4 regions of the Paenibacillus sp. FSL R7-0048 genome follow, and region 2 is predicted to be linked to each of the others. Evidence: riboswitches for the same ligand, from Rfam matches in the RefSeq annotation. Region 2 holds a riboswitch; each other region holds the start of a gene.
What was found. A riboswitch is a leader RNA that binds a small molecule or an ion and turns the genes downstream of it on or off. The one in region 2 is predicted to bind cobalamin.

Region 1 (3,885 bases), 690 kb from region 2:
CGTTACCACCGTCGCCGCCAGGTGTTTGTACTGCACTGGAAGCATACGCAATGTAGTCAGTGAAGTGATTGGTTTTTACAATTAAGTCATTTCCACTATCATAGGCATACTCAGACTTACCGCTTGCAAAACCTAAGTCATCACTTGCAAATTTTTGAATGGCATGAGGGGTGCCATTTTGAATATAAGCAGCTTCTTTTCCTTTAAGGTCCTTAAAGGTTAACGTAATAAATTGACTAAATTCTACTCTTGCACTACCACCCATGGAAAATGCTTGAAGAATGTTATCAAGCTTCTTGTCCCCAGGAATAATCTGATTCACACTATCTTTTAGTGCAGATTCTGCACCGGTTAAAGCTGAAATCAGTTCAATCGTTGAGGCATCCCCACTCGTAACTTTTGCACCCTTAGGAATGACTACAGATACGTTACCTTTTATGGCCTCTATCTGAGGAAGGTCGCTGTTACTTGGTAAATTGACACTAACCTTTGATTGATTTTCTTCTGAAATAGCTACTGTGATTTCTTTGTTGCTATCTCCAGCGCTGATCGGAACGATATAATCATTAGCGTCATTTGGGATTTCAACTTTCGGGTTCTCCCCAGAAGGTAACGGAAGTTCTTTCGGACCCTCTGGTTGCCCAGGCCCCGGTTCTTCTGGTTGTTCCAGTTGCACATCATTCATATCAAAGAGACGGTTGCTATGATTGATCAGACGATCATAGGACACAAGAGCATACGTACCTTGGTCCGTCGCCATATTGTCCACTTTGTCTGTGAGGATATGCTTAAATCCACCCTCAGGTGCAGCAAAGCTAAGTAATGCATCAATAAGCGAATTTCCACTTTTAACAAATCTAGCGTCAGTGTGCGGATCTACGCCTACACCAGTTAAGGCTACAATTACCTGCGAGATACTCTCGCTGCTAGTGCTTCCCCAGCTTGTAAATCCGCCTTGATTGTTTTGGTTATCGGACAGCCATTGGATGGCCCGATCCACGGCAGCTTTTACATCATCACGGGATGCATAATAAGGTGCAAGAGCTTGCATCGCCATCGCAGTCATATCGACATCGGCTTTGGTTACGCCTAATTCCCAGCCACCAGCTTCTGCTGTACCTTTTTTAACCTCTTTATCTAAAATGTACTGAACTAGTTTTTCTCTTGTGGTCTGTTCTGTAACTCCATCAACTACAGGAATCTCATAGTTATGGCTATCTAGCGCAATCAGAGCAAAAATCGGACCATTATTGCCTTGCTTTTGGATATATTGATAATCAGCGAGTGCTTTTCTCAGATCATATCCCGCAACATTTGTGATATCTTTTCCGATAGAGGTAAGTCCTAATATTGCTCTGGAATTCTCTGTGCTTTTATTGGCGTCGAGTTTTCCATCCTCTTTAATGATTGATGCTATTTTCGTTGCTACATTGTTGTAATAAAGATCGTAATAACCGTTAGGTACTGTATAGTTCGCCCGGGCCAGAGAAAGGATCGACCATTCTCCGCTGCCTGTTCCAAACGTTGGATTCTTTACAGTATTTAAAATATAAGCAAGGTTTTTATCTAACTGTTGTTTGACGGCAACTGAAGTTTCCAGTTTGTAAGTAACCTGATAAGTTACATTTGTTTTGTTTCCAGCTCCGTCAAGAGCCGTTACAGTAATTGCATTACTGCCTGAATTCAGAGTAGCTTTATACTCCCCATTTGCAGGTGATAAAGTAACTCCATTCAGCTTCACTTCTGGAGTAATGTCACTATATACATTGTCTGTGACAGCTACTTTGAAGCTTATTTCTTTATTGGATACTTCCTGTTTATCTTGTATGCCACTTACTGTAATAACAGGGGGTTCTATGTCTAATGCATTATTAAGACCGACAAGCGCATGATCTACACTTATTTGAGAGCTTGCCATGTTTTCGAGCACGGAATAGGCTTCATAAACTGCCGATTGCACTACTGGTCTGTCCAAAATAGTTTCTTTATTAGGGGCACTGTTAATCTCGGCGATTTCCGCAGTTAAAGCATCCTTATTGGCAAGTTGAACTGGGATTTCCCCCCAGCCGCCAAGATCAGAACCATAGCCATAAGTGGTGAACTGAGTTCGAATGATGTCACCGTCTTGAGGCTTATAATCGGTCATCCCAAACGGAGGAAACACATTATTTACTGCATACATCCAACCCGACATGGAGGTGTAGTCAAACTGACTTAACCACTCGGGGTCTGCTTTAGTGCTGACTGTATTCCCATCGGCTGAAATCATATCTAAAATATATTGTGGAATATTGACTTCGCTTCTGCCACTATCTTTAACTTCTGATAAATAAAAACCACTATCTATATTTCCTAAATATCTATAATTCCCATCACCTAGCGCACGTGTTATTAAAGATGCGCCATTATCGCCTTCATAAATCGGAACTTTAATAGGTTCCTTAATATACCCTTGGCCTAAGGTGAATTTCTCTACGGATACAGATACATACCCTTTAAGGGTAGAGCTTGCTCCATCTGCTTGAGCCGGGATTACACTTGTAGAGAATGTCGTAATAAATACAGCTACAATAAGTAACCACGCTAAAAACTTATTTTTCTTCATTTTTCCATAACCCTTCCCTTCATACCTATGATAAAAAACAGAATAAACTTTCTCATAACCACAAAAAAACCACTCAACATAAACGTCAAGAGGTTAAGATAGTGAACCACAGTAATAGCTGGCAAACACTATTCAAGCACCTCTCTATCGATCGTAGAGTTTGATGGTGTAACAGAAAAAGGCAGATATTCTGGCTCAAGTATCATCACCCTTGCTGCCTTCCCAGTTTCCCAGTGGCATTTTGCAAGGACTCCTCTTTCACAGCGGCGGGACCGCGCGGGATTCACACCCGCTTTCCATTTAACCAATCTATGATTGTACTTCCGCAACATTCATAGTTGGCACCTATTTCTAATTTTAAATTTTCATGCTTCATCATATCTAATATATATGCTTTTGTCATGTTATATTTCTTTTTTGTATAACGGGCAGCTAGAGATAATCCTATTGAATAACCAATTTCTACGAGTAGGGTTATTCAAATAATTTCTTTATCCAAGTGTGGGGTAAATTAATTTAAATCACTAATTCTTATATGAATTTACCACAAATTAGTAAGGTACTCGCTAAGTGTATTCTATGTTAGGGTATATTCAGAAAGCGTTTACAAAATAAAACTGGAGGTGTTTGTATTCATCTAACCACCGAGTACAGCGTCAAAGCCAGGTCCAAGCATCCTAAATTTATCTCACAAAGGAGAATTCAATGACTACGCGAATCCAGAAATCCTTCTTATCATTGACACTTGTCACCGCTCTTCTGCTCTCTCTGTTCTCATCCATGGCCGCAGCTGCAACTAAGGACGAGCAACAAGCTAAGGCAGCGCCAAAGAGTAAGATCCAATCCTATGTAGACGAAATGCAGCCCGGATGGAACCTTGGCAATACTTTAGATGCTACAGGTGAGGATGAAACCTCCTGGGGCAATCCACGTGTGACCCAAGATCTTATTAAAAAGATCGCCGCTCAAGGCTATAAAAGCATTCGGATTCCTGTGACCTGGGATACTCACATGGGTGCGGCACCAGACTATACCCTAGAAAAGGCCTACCTCGACCGTGTGGAAGAAGTTGTCGGCTGGGCACTGGACGCCAAGCTTTATGTCATGATTAATGTCCATCATGATTCCTGGCTATGGGTAAGCCATATGGAAGAAAAACACGATGAAACGCTGGCGCGTTATGATGCAGCCTGGACTCAAATTGCCGATCGCTTCAAGGACAAATCCGATAAGCTGATGTTCGAGAGCATAAATGAGCCTCGGTTCACCGATGGTGGAAG
Region 2 (3,885 bases):
TCATTCCCTAATTGACCCTCTGTATTATTCCCCCACGTAATAAATGAAGAGCTAGTAAGTGCTATACTATGCGAATTTCCAGCATCTATTTTTATTACATCATTCAGAAAACTCTTACCGCCTATCGCTTTTACTTGAGTAGGAGTAAGTTTTCCTAAAGTTGTGCCATCTCCAAGTTGGCCCATGCTATTCTCTCCCCAACTCCATACTGTTCCATCTGACTTTAGTGCTAATGAATAATTACTTCCACCGCTAATAGCAATTACATTATTTAATAAACCAACTCCGTTTGGGCCCTTGACTTGGACTGGATAGCGCCGTTCTACTGTAGTACCGTCTCCAAGCTGCCCTTTATCATTTTGCCCCCAGCCCCATACTGTTCCATCTTCTTTTAAAACCAAATTGAAATTGTCCCCAGCACTAATAGCTTTAACTCCTGTTAACAAAGAAGCATTACTGGAGCCCATTTGCACTTTACTAGGGAAACTCTCATCATTAAGAGATCCATTTGCTAACTGACCATGATTATTGCCTCCCCAAACATAAACAGTTCCAGTTGACGAAAGTGCTATAGAATGTATTTCACCAACATCAACAGCAATAATATCCATAAGATTCCCAACCCCGTTAACACCTTTAATTTGTTCCGGAGTTGTAATAAGTTCTAATCTATCGACTCCCACTTGCCCTCGTTGATTATCTCCCCATCCCCACACTGTTCTGTTAGATTTAACAGCGAGGGTATGGTAAAATCTACTACTGATATTATTTACATTTGATAATCCAGAAATTGGAGTTGGAGAGACAACAAAATCAGTCTGATCTCCAGCAGGTCCCAAACCCAAAAAACCATAATAATTGAATCCGAAAGCCGTCACTGTACCGTCAGTTTTCAAAGCATATGAACTAAAAGTTCCACCAGTAAATCCTTTATTCATCGACACCACATCGGTTCCAGCCAACTGAACTGGTTTATTGCTAGATGGAGTAATAAAGTCCCCCAACTGTCCCATTTCATTACTTCCCCATAACCATAGATTCCCATTTTTTTCTATAAAACCACTTTTATCTATACCAGCATATATTTCCCCATGTTCTAAAACACCCCGAGTTAAAGTAGAGGGTAAACTCTTTGCGCTTTCATTTAAAGACATGATTTTGGAGTTATTATTTTGAGATATAGATTCTATTAATAATTTTTTTTTAGCGCTCTCATTGCTAACAATTTGAAACTTCAGGAAGTAGCTATCATTTAATTTTTCTCCATTTATATCCTCAAGTGAGTAAGGAGGAATATGTAATGTATAATCATGACCATCTTTCAATTCAATTTGTGGACTAATTATCAGTTGATCCCTCTCAATTGATTTCTTTATATTTATCACCTTATTACTATCAAAATCTACTAATCTAATTAAATGAAAAAAATTCCCTTCTCTAATAATGTTTTTTAAATTCACCTTTAACGAGGAATCCTCCAATATGCTTATTATTTGTGTCTCAGGTGCAATTAACTCCTTTTGTTGATTTACACCATCCGCACTCACTAAAGATAACTGACTAATCGATATAACTAAAAGAAATAAGATAATTAATAACGAATAATATTTCTTCATATTTATTTTTCTCTCCCATTTAATAAATAGTTCCAGTTAATTAGTTGTTATCTACGATACTAGATAGGATGACTGGGATAATAAACTTCGGATCCAGCAAAATAACTAAACAGACAATACAAATGATCGTGTAAAACCAAACAGCTCATAAAAAAATCAACAAATTCTTAGATATTGAAAGATACTTTCATTTAATCAAACCGTAACTTTTTTTTATTTTTGTCCGAAATCTATACATCGACAACATGAAACTAACTAATAATTACTTCATTCCAAATGAACCTTTACCATTAATAATTTATTAACAACATTATTTCCAATGTAACAAGTACTTTATTAAAGTAATTCTATAAAAGAGTTTCACTATTGAATATAGACATAAAAAAACCTCCTTCCCATCCTCGTGGGATTCGTTGGATATATTTATGGCAGGCATTCTGGCTTCGCAGTTCATTAAAAAACCCACCATTAACATTAAGCAGTTAATGATGGAATTTTAATGTGCGTTCACAGTGGCGGGACCGCGTGGGAATTTCACCAACATTCCCCTTTTAAGCTAGATAGGATATTCCTATGCAATCACCATAAATATTAACAGGAATAATATACCATGAATTATTATGAAGTGCGACAGACAAAAACACCTAAGGAAGATTCGTATAATGGAATTACCACCACATCCATTGCGTGGGAGAATGAAACCATGAGTTACACACACCTTAACAAAACCGAACGCAGTCATTCACTTCGCTTGGGATGGACCAATCACAGATTGGCAAGTAACTAGACAAAAATCACTCCACCATTGATAGAGAGTGGAATAGGGGGAGTAGCAGTATGATGACACAGTAGAGATTGCGCAGACTACCTACACAACATCAAACCTCTCCTAATCAATGGGATGATCCATAGTGCAAAGGGAAAAATTCCCCATCATGTTAACGATAAAAAAACAACTTCTCCGTAGAAAAGTCGCTTTTCAAATCTCTACTGTCTATCGAATTCTATTTTTTCATAACTTAGAAGACCCTACCGCTTAGCCTTATAAAACTCATGATAAAGCTTCATGAGCGCCCTCTTCTCTATCCTCGAAACATAACTCCGCGAGATCCCCAACCCCTTAGCAATCTCCCTCTGTGTCCTCTCTTCCCCACCCCTATCCAATCCAAACCGCCCAACGACAACTTCTTTTTCCCGGTCATCCAGAATATCTAGGTTACGATATATCTTACTCTTCACGATCTTAAGATCGACTTCTTTAATGACATCATCCGCTTCGGAGCCAAGGATATCGATAAGTGTAATTTCATTACCTTCTTTGTCCGTCCCAATTGGATCATGCAGGGATACGTCTTTACGAGTCTTCTTCAAGGATCTTAGATGCATCAGGATTTCGTTTTCAATACAACGTGCTGCAAATGTGGCTAGTTTGGTTCCTTTGTTTGGACGATAACTCTCAATAGCTTTAATCAGGCCGATGGTGCCGATGGAGATCAGATCCTCCATGTCCTCTCCGGTGTTATCGAATTTCTTGACGTTATGGACATGATACGATGTAAAATCACCTTGTAATAAAATAATATCTTAGAACCCTTATTTAAAGATGCTTATAGATGATGCATGGGATATATTGTATAGTTAAAATATGCCATATGGATTTTGCGGTATAGGCCAATAGGGAGAGTGAACAGAACAGATTATGAATACACCACTAACACACTACGTACTTACAGAATGGGAATCAGACACGAATACAAATGTTCTAAATATTCATTTATATACGCTACCTGTGCGTAATGTATTTGAACAACATACAGAAAACGGAAATGCTTCTTTTGATTTAAGAAAATTAAACAGGTCGCTTGTTATCGATTTTTTCAATCACTATATTGCAAGCTGGCAACCTATTGAAAATTGGGGTGAGTACACATTCACTCAATATGAAATTCGCTCAATTAATCCCACTATCCTAGCAGAGAGAACTATCTTGGAAAGATTACTTTTAAGAACTATTGAAAGTGTTCAGCCAAAAAAAGAAATTGCTGCTGGAAGTCGGAAATTCACGTGGTTAAAAGCTGAAAAAGTCGTAGAAAATATTTCAATACATAGGGTTATACAATGTGATATTACTGTAGGCTATACGGGCAAAATTACCATTGGTTTTGATTTAAATCATAGTTATCGTACAAATGCATCGGTATATGATTTAATAAAATCAAACGCAATTTTTAAAGGCGATCGAGTAATTGATATATATAACAATCTTCAT
Region 3 (3,885 bases), 1.0 Mb from region 2:
TCGTATAATATTCACGGTCGGTTACGCCCGGAATGGAACCCAGTACCTTGCGGTCAACTTTGGTGAATTTACCGGACAAACCTTCTGCTGGAGTAGCGAACAGGGTGATGTTAAGATCCAGTTCCTCACTTTTCCGATCGCAATAGTCCCGCATATGACGCACGATAGCCAGCGCCTTGGCATGAACTTCCATATCCTCGCCATGGTGTTTGCCGTACATAGCTTTCATACATTCCGCCATACCGATGAAGCCAAGAGACAGACTGCCATGCTTCAGCAGATCGCCTACAGTGTCATCGGGTGCAAGATGTTCGCCGCCTTCCCAAACGCCTTCTCGCATCATGAAATCGGAAGCTTTAGCTTTTTGTGCGGTTTGGATGTGGAAGCGATGGAGAAGTCCTTCCAGCGCAATATCCATATAATGATTTAGATCTTCATAGAAGCCAGCTTCGTCTGCGACGGTACGTCTGCCTGTTACTGTGCCGTGTGCCAGACCTAGCCGAACCAGATTTAGTGTATTAAAGGAAAGGTTGCCCTTCCCAGAGCAATGATTACGCCCAAAACGGTCACCGAGCACTCGGGTTCGGCAGCCCATTGTAGCGAACTCCGTATCAGGATCACTTGAATCATAATACTGCAAGTTGAGCGGAGCGTCCAGATTAGCGAAGTTTGGATATAGTCTGCGCGCAGAACATTCAGCTGCTTTTAGGAACAGTTCATAGTTAGGATCGCCTTGCTGTTGATTGATTCCTTGCTTGCATTTGAAGATTTGAATCGGGAACACTGGTGTTTCTCCGCTGCCAAGTCCGTTCATAGTTGCGGTTAGCAGAGAACTGATCACAAGCTGACCTTCTGGTGAAGTACAAGTACCGTAGTTGATGCTGGTAAACGGTATTTGTCCACCGGATCGGCTGGACATGGTATTCAGATTATGTACCATACTTTCAGCCGCTTGCAGGGTTTCGATTTCGGTTTCCTTTAGTGCAAAACGGAACGCTCTTGGATATGACTCCGCCAGATCGGTCCGGCTCATCGTAATCTCGCCCAAAGATTCGTCAGCTTGTCCTTCTTCAAAATAATCCAGACCCTTGCGGAACAGCTTGGCGAAGGATTTGGTTACATAAGGTGCCAGATCGTAATCGAGTTTATTGGCGGATACACCACCATATTGAGCATTTTGCTGGGATTGGAAAATAATCGCTACCAGAGACATAGCTGTCATTATTGAGTTCGGAGGACGAACGCTGCCGTTGCCGGTATTGAAACCTTCACGGAGAAGTTTATCAAACGGGATAAAAATACAGTTCGTCGTTCCAATCGCGTATTGATCCAGATCATGCACATAGACGACATTGTCATCAATAGCCTGCACTAGCTGTGGCGGCATCGTAAAATTGCGGGCGTACCATTTTGAATATTCACTGCCGAACTTGCTCATTTTACCGGAGAAACTCTCTCCATTCAAATTGGCATTCTCGCGCAATAGGTCCATATCCCGACTGTCGATAATATCCCGGCCTAAATCAATGAGCTCTTCTAAAAGAACTTCCCGTGCATTTTCTACTCCATTAAATTGTCTCTCCAACAACGTCATTGTACAGCTCTCCTCTCAGTATAAAAGAAAAACATCTATCATCAAATCCATATATCCATAAGAAGTTGGACTGCTATAAGCAGTCGTATATTTGTTCAGATTACATAAAAAAAGCATCCCCTACCCGAGGATGGCAGAAAATGCCCGATGCGTTATGTAAATATCCACACGGATATTTGCAGAGGTCTCTACGTAGATGACCGCATGCGGACACCATCCCTGTTCCTCGCAGGCATCAATAGTTGGTGTCGTCGAAACAGGTAGGTCTCCTGGCTTCCGTGGGATCTCTCGGCGCCTTCCCAAGGGTGTTCCTAACCCTCAGTGGCATTTGCCGGGAGATGTGGATTCTCAAGCTTCCCAGAAGCTTAAGAAGGCCATCCGGTTACAGTGGCGGGACCGCAGCGGATTCTCACCGCGCTTCCCTATTAAGCTCTAAATCCGGTTAAGGATCAAAGCGCCTGTCTCCACTATATTTTGTTGTCGTTAGATAAAAATAACCCAAGATGTTGTGTTTGTAAACAGTTTTTTAGAAAACCCGCGCGGGGAGCGGGTTCTTTAAAAGTACTCCACAAATGATCCACAGGCTGTCCATAAGTAATCCACAATTGATCCACAGGGAGATGCAAAATGATTCATAAATTGTCCGAAAAGATGCCACAAAGAGTCCATAAATATAGTGCAGATGACCCTAGAATTTGCTCATGAGAAAATACTCTTAGCCCAAAGTCATATTTTGGAGTATTCAGAAGAAATAGAAGAGATAAGGGAGGATAATCTTGCTTAGTTTGTGACAGAGCGGTGGAATTGTTACAATGGAAGGAGACAGCTACTATAAAATTTCGAGGAGGTATTCTCATGCCTATTGCTGAAGTTACAGTTATTCCAATTGGAACAGGCAGTACCAGTCTTAGCAGCTATGTTGCGGATATGCAGCGGGTGCTGAAGACAGTAGAAGGGATTACTTATGAACTTACGTCTATGGGTACGATCATCGAAGGGCCTCTGCAACGCATTTTTGCCGCGGTAGAGGCTTTGCATGAGTCTCCTTTTGCCGCAGGTGCAGAACGTGTCTCTACCTCACTTAAAATAGACGACCGCCGCGATAAACCCTCTACTAGCCGTGGAAAGTTAGAGTCTGTGGAGCGTAAGCTACAGGTGGATTAGCAGTTTAGGAGGGCGGAAAACAGGGAGAAATAGGCTTGCGTTTCTGGCTGAAAGTTGTATAATATTTTTTGTTTGGCAGAAAAACAGCGTTAAGCTGGTGTAGCTCAGGGGTAGAGCAACGCACTCGTAATGCGTAGGCCGGGGGTTCAATTCCCTTCACCAGCATATCTAAGAATGGCGCAATGGCGCGGTTTTCCGGGATTCCGGGACCGTGCCATTTTTCGTTAAATCCCCCTGACTTCTTCCATTCTTCTACCCTTTATCCGAGTAAAGTGGGTGTCTCGTCAATTTTCTCCACTTCTTTTCGGGTTCCTAGAATAGAATCTCCGATACATCGGGGCACCGCTTCCTGCAGATTGGGGAGAACATGTGAATAAGTATCCAGAGTGATATTTATTGATGAATGGCCTAATCTTTCCTGAAGTCGAATATGATGGACAGCCAATGCCGTTCCCTGTTCTTCTGGAGAAACGTATCAAGGAAGATAAGACATGGCGCGAAATCGCTAATGAAAACGGTATGACTAGTGGTCACTGTCGAGCAGATGGAAGGTGTGGCGCAAGCTGACAGCAATCAGAATGAAGAATGGTGGAGGAGGAGCAGCATAAGCTGCTTTTCTCTTGCGGGGGCAGATCGGTTAGATGGTAATTACTATAAAAATAAAAAAGACACCACAAGGTGTCTTAGTACAGATACTTTTCGCTCGAATTTCACGAGCTCGTCAGTGAACTGAGTTCATAAGCAAGACTGGCTACGGCTAACAGATGAAGAGATAAAGTAATATCAATGTTAAAATGTGCGGTAATATTAATTTTCATAGATAACCACGCTCCTAAAGTATAAATACACATAAAGAAAACTTTATAAAGCGCTTGGCCTGCCATCATCAGTGCCAGGTAGCCATCCTGTACAGACGCCTTAGCGTTTCGACAATAACATTATACTTAATATTTTGTGTTTTGCCAAAAAAAGGACCCCCAATTCTTGGTCGGGGTGGCGGTTCTGTGTGGTTTCTCAGCGCTTTGGAATCATGATGGTCATTGAGGCTCCACGCACGCGGCTGCAGAATGATCAAATGGAAGTTACGTTTCGGTATTCATATCTGCTGCATGCTCTGAAATTGATTA
Region 4 (3,885 bases), 530 kb from region 2:
TAAAAGAGGCGCGTGTTCTGGAACCCTTTGAACGGCTTCCGCTAGCCTTTTACTATACAACTCAGCGTGAAGGGGGTCCGCTGGATTACGATGCGCTTCTGGAGCTGTTAAAGCGTAAAGCCGGTTCCGACAAAGAAATCATCTATCGGTTTTTTGCTTGGTCGCAAGGCAATCCTTTATTTACGGTTTCGAATAAAAAGCTGCAACCGGGTTACCGTAAGGCGATTCTGAAGTATTTCCTGAGCAGTGATCGTGAAGCGTTCAAGAATCGGGAATTCCGAAAGAACTATGTCGCGGCAGCTCGGCCTGCTCTGCAAAATGTGTACAATGAAGCCCGCTCCCAACTGGCTTCCCCGCTGGCGCGCTGGATCAGCCGCAGCCGATTTCGACTCTTAATCTCCGGCTCCATTACGGGTATTCTGGTGATTATTGCAATTATCGTATTCAGTATGCTGCGTCCGGATGATACGAAGACGGCTCTGCCGGGGACAAGCCCTGAGCCGACCCCTGTTCAGAGTGCAGGCAATATGCTGCCTCCGGCTTCAGTATACTTGAAGGATCAGAGCGTCGAAGGAGATAAGGGGAGCAGCATATTGGTGTTCACCTTCGCAAGTGCAGATGACTGTGTGCAGTTTAAACCGACTGAGGTTAGTTTAATGTCTTCGTCTACAGAGATAGATAAAAGCTTTAAGGTCGCTGCTACAAATGGGACTTGTCCAGTGCCGTCAACGGATGGGACGGATGAGGGAAACGCTGCTGACGAGTCAGATGCCGCTGGCACTACTGGAGGAACAGCAGAAGGTGCAGACTCTACTAACGCTGTAGCTGATGCTTCTCCGTCCACTACGCCTTCCTCTGATACTGAGAACAGCACTGGGTTACCTTCCGCAACAGCTGTGACTGAAGGTGAACAACCTTCCTATCAGGTTGAGGTTACATTGGAGTCTGGAGCGACAATTCTAGAGAAAAGTATGATCAAAGCCGGAAGATTTACATTGATCGTAGATCCCGATCCTAATATTCCACCAGCTTCTGATTCAAGTGCTGAACCCTCCCCGACTGCAAGTCCGGATGGAACAGTCGAATAACAAGCTTTCTGAACAGCAATAACTACCGGAAGGTGGCGTATTGCTGTTCATTTTTTTGCTGCCCATACTAAGCTTTTCTATAGACATGCTATGTATTAATAGATATGATTATGGATGTCAAAATAAGATACTACATACTGGAAAAGGTGCAGACTCTATCAATCTAGTCGTCTGCTTAAAAGGGAAGTCCGGTGCAAGAGTCCGGCGCGGTCCCGCCACTGTATGTGCGGAGCGTTTCTTCTATAAGCCACTGCCCCGAAGGTAGGGTGGGAAGGTGAAGAACAGCGATGAAGCATTAGCCAGGAGACCTGCCTTTTTCGTGAGCGTTTCTATTCTTCGTGGGGTAAGAATGTGGAACATATACAGATGGACTGTTGGCAGGAAGCAAGCGCCGCAGCCTCAATTTGTAATCTTCCCTGACCGCCCTCCAAAGGGGCGGTCTTTATGTTATGCGTCTTATTCCCGGCAGTACCCATTCTTATACAGAAAGAGGTTAAACAATGAAGAAAATCATGTCTTCCAAGTTTGTAGCACTTGGGCTGGCCTTATTCATGGTCATTTCAATTCTAGGAACATCTCTTGCTCCGGCGGGACAAATATTTGCAGAAGCGAGCGCTGGCGCCGGTCTGGAGGCAACTGCCGCGGAGCGGATTAATGTTGCGGATGCGACTTATGCGGCTGCAGAATATCTCTTGAAAGGTGGCGTGCAATCGGATTGGCAAGCCATTGGATTAGCGCAAGCAGGGTACAAGCTGCCGGCTAGTTACCTTTCAGAGCTTGAGAAAAAAGTAAAGGATGCAGCTGGCGATTTCACCAATGTAACCGATTATGCTCGAATCGTGCTCGCAGTGAGAGCGATTGGTGCAGATCCTACTAGCTTTGCTGGTAACGGAACGACTCCTGGCTATAATCTGATTGAGAAAATTTATAATAATAGCAAGCTCAGTGAACAGACGCTTAATAATCCGGTATATGCTTTACTTGCGCTGGATTCTGGTAAATATAATATCCCAAGTGACGGGAAATGGACGGCGGATAAGCTCCTTACGGAGATTCTCTCCAAACAGAATCCGGATGGGGGCTTTGCACTAACATCAGGCGCAAGTGAGCCTGATATGACAGCGATAACCTTGACGGCTCTGGCGGCACATAAAAATAATCCCGAAGCCTACTTAGCAGGGCTACAAGCCGTAGCTTGGTTATCTGCAGCTCAAGATAGCCATGGGGGTTACGGTGACAGTGCTGAAAGTAGCGCACAAGCAATCCTTGGACTCACCTCCTTCGGAGTTGATCCTAGTGGATTAGAATACACCAAAAACAAAGTGGATCTAATGGAGAACCTGCTTAGCTATCGTCTAGCTGATGGTAGCTTCACCCATAGCCGTGGTGGAAGCAGTAATATTCTGGCGACAGAGCAAGGGCTTCAGGCGCTGGTTGCCTATAATTTGCTATATAAAGGAAGCAACAGTAAGCTATACGATTTTTCCAAATCCTCCATTCAGAGCTCACTCATCTACGCTCCAGTAACGATTGAGGGACCACAGGCCACGTTGGCACAAGGGTACGCCTATGCTGGCAACGCACTTGGAGCGTTAGAGAAGCTGGCGCTTCAAACGAACTTGCCGATCACGAATCCTTCGGGCAGTTATGTGACTGGCATCGGAAGTATTGCTGCTGGAAGCTTTGGTGGTTATGACGGATGGATGTATGTTGTATCGCGTGACGGAAAATGGATTAATCCCGATGTAGGCATGAGTGATTTTGTACTTAAAGATTCAGATCAGGTACTGGTTTATTATGCCGGAGACGACACTAAGCTTGTGGATTCCGTTACGCTTTCCAAAGCAAATCTTAAAGAGGGCGATTCTTTTACCGTCACTGTAACTAGTAAGACGTGGAAATGGGACGCTGCTACGAATACTTCCTCTCCTGTAACTGCAAAAGCTGCGGGTGTTCAGGTCCAAATTGGAGCTCACAAGGTAACGACGAATGCTAAAGGTGAGGCCGTATTCTCAGGAAATATGCCCGCAGGTGACTATACACTGACTGTAACTGGCTACCGTGAAGGCAAAGCCCCAACGATTGCTAAATATACAAAAGCTCTAAAAGTGATTTCTAAGAATGTAACAGCTTCGCTAACCGTTGAAGGCCCGGAAGGGTTGATTAGTGAGGGGACTTTGAAAGCCTCCAATGCCCTTGAAGCGTTGCAACAACTAGGGTCTACCGATGATTTTAAAGTAGATATCACCAAATCGTCTTATGGCAACTTTGTATCAGGTATCCATGGAGTTTCGCAAGGTACTTACGACGGATGGTGGAGCTTCGTGGTATCACGCGGCGGGGAGTGGATATATCCAAGTGTGGGTATGGATGCGTTCGAACTACAGGAATCCGATCGTGTGCTTGTCTATTATGCAGGAGAAAATACACAGGTTGTAGATGCTGTGGTGCTTACCCCATCACAGCCAAAAGCTAATGAAGCTTTTACTGTAAAGGTTTCACAGAAAAAGTGGGTGTGGAATCAGGAAAGCTTAACTTCTGATCCGGTTACCTCACCGGCTGCAGGTGTGCAGGTTTCGGTTGGTGGTAAGAAGGTAATCACGAATGAACAAGGTGTGGCTGTTATTGATGGGGGTCTCCCAGCAAATAGCTATACAATAACTGTTACCGGTTATGCTAAAGATAGCGTACCGAGCGTAGCGCGTTATACTCAGTCTCTGACTGTCGGATCGTCTGTTATTGCTCCAGCAAAAGCTACCGCTACCCTCTCAGTGATTGGAGATAGCCGGAAAGGAAC

Region 1: it holds a riboswitch for cobalamin, as region 2 does, so the genes downstream of both, NSQ91_RS03920 (S-layer homology domain-containing protein) here and NSQ91_RS06935 (RCC1 domain-containing protein) in region 2, are expected to answer to the same signal.
Region 3: it holds a riboswitch for cobalamin, as region 2 does, so the genes downstream of both, NSQ91_RS02455 (anaerobic ribonucleoside triphosphate reductase) here and NSQ91_RS06935 (RCC1 domain-containing protein) in region 2, are expected to answer to the same signal.
Region 4: it holds a riboswitch for cobalamin, as region 2 does, so the genes downstream of both, NSQ91_RS04585 (DUF4430 domain-containing protein) here and NSQ91_RS06935 (RCC1 domain-containing protein) in region 2, are expected to answer to the same signal.

The regions. Positions count from the first base shown of each region.
Region 1 is NZ_JBBORF010000001.1:900,888-904,772, reverse strand. Features, by position in the region: gene NSQ91_RS03920 (S-layer homology domain-containing protein) at 1-2,605, opposite strand, end outside; cobalamin riboswitch at 2,769-2,969, opposite strand; gene NSQ91_RS03915 (cellulase family glycosylhydrolase) at 3,311-3,885, shown strand, end outside.
Region 2 is NZ_JBBORF010000001.1:1,595,088-1,598,972, reverse strand. Features, by position in the region: gene NSQ91_RS06935 (RCC1 domain-containing protein) at 1-1,616, opposite strand, end outside; cobalamin riboswitch at 2,027-2,218, opposite strand; gene sigK (RNA polymerase sporulation sigma factor SigK) at 2,646-3,197, opposite strand; gene NSQ91_RS06925 (Piwi domain-containing protein) at 3,316-3,885, shown strand, end outside.
Region 3 is NZ_JBBORF010000001.1:564,833-568,717, forward strand. Features, by position in the region: gene NSQ91_RS02455 (anaerobic ribonucleoside triphosphate reductase) at 1-1,594, opposite strand, end outside; cobalamin riboswitch at 1,837-2,071, opposite strand; gene NSQ91_RS02460 (MTH1187 family thiamine-binding protein) at 2,450-2,758, shown strand; tRNA gene NSQ91_RS02465 (tRNA-Thr) at 2,852-2,923, shown strand; gene NSQ91_RS02470 (hypothetical protein) at 3,158-3,325, shown strand; gene NSQ91_RS02475 (hypothetical protein) at 3,765-3,885, shown strand, end outside.
Region 4 is NZ_JBBORF010000001.1:1,069,371-1,073,255, forward strand. Features, by position in the region: gene NSQ91_RS04580 (GAP1-N2 domain-containing protein) at 1-1,088, shown strand, start outside; cobalamin riboswitch at 1,216-1,418, shown strand; gene NSQ91_RS04585 (DUF4430 domain-containing protein) at 1,589-3,885, shown strand, end outside.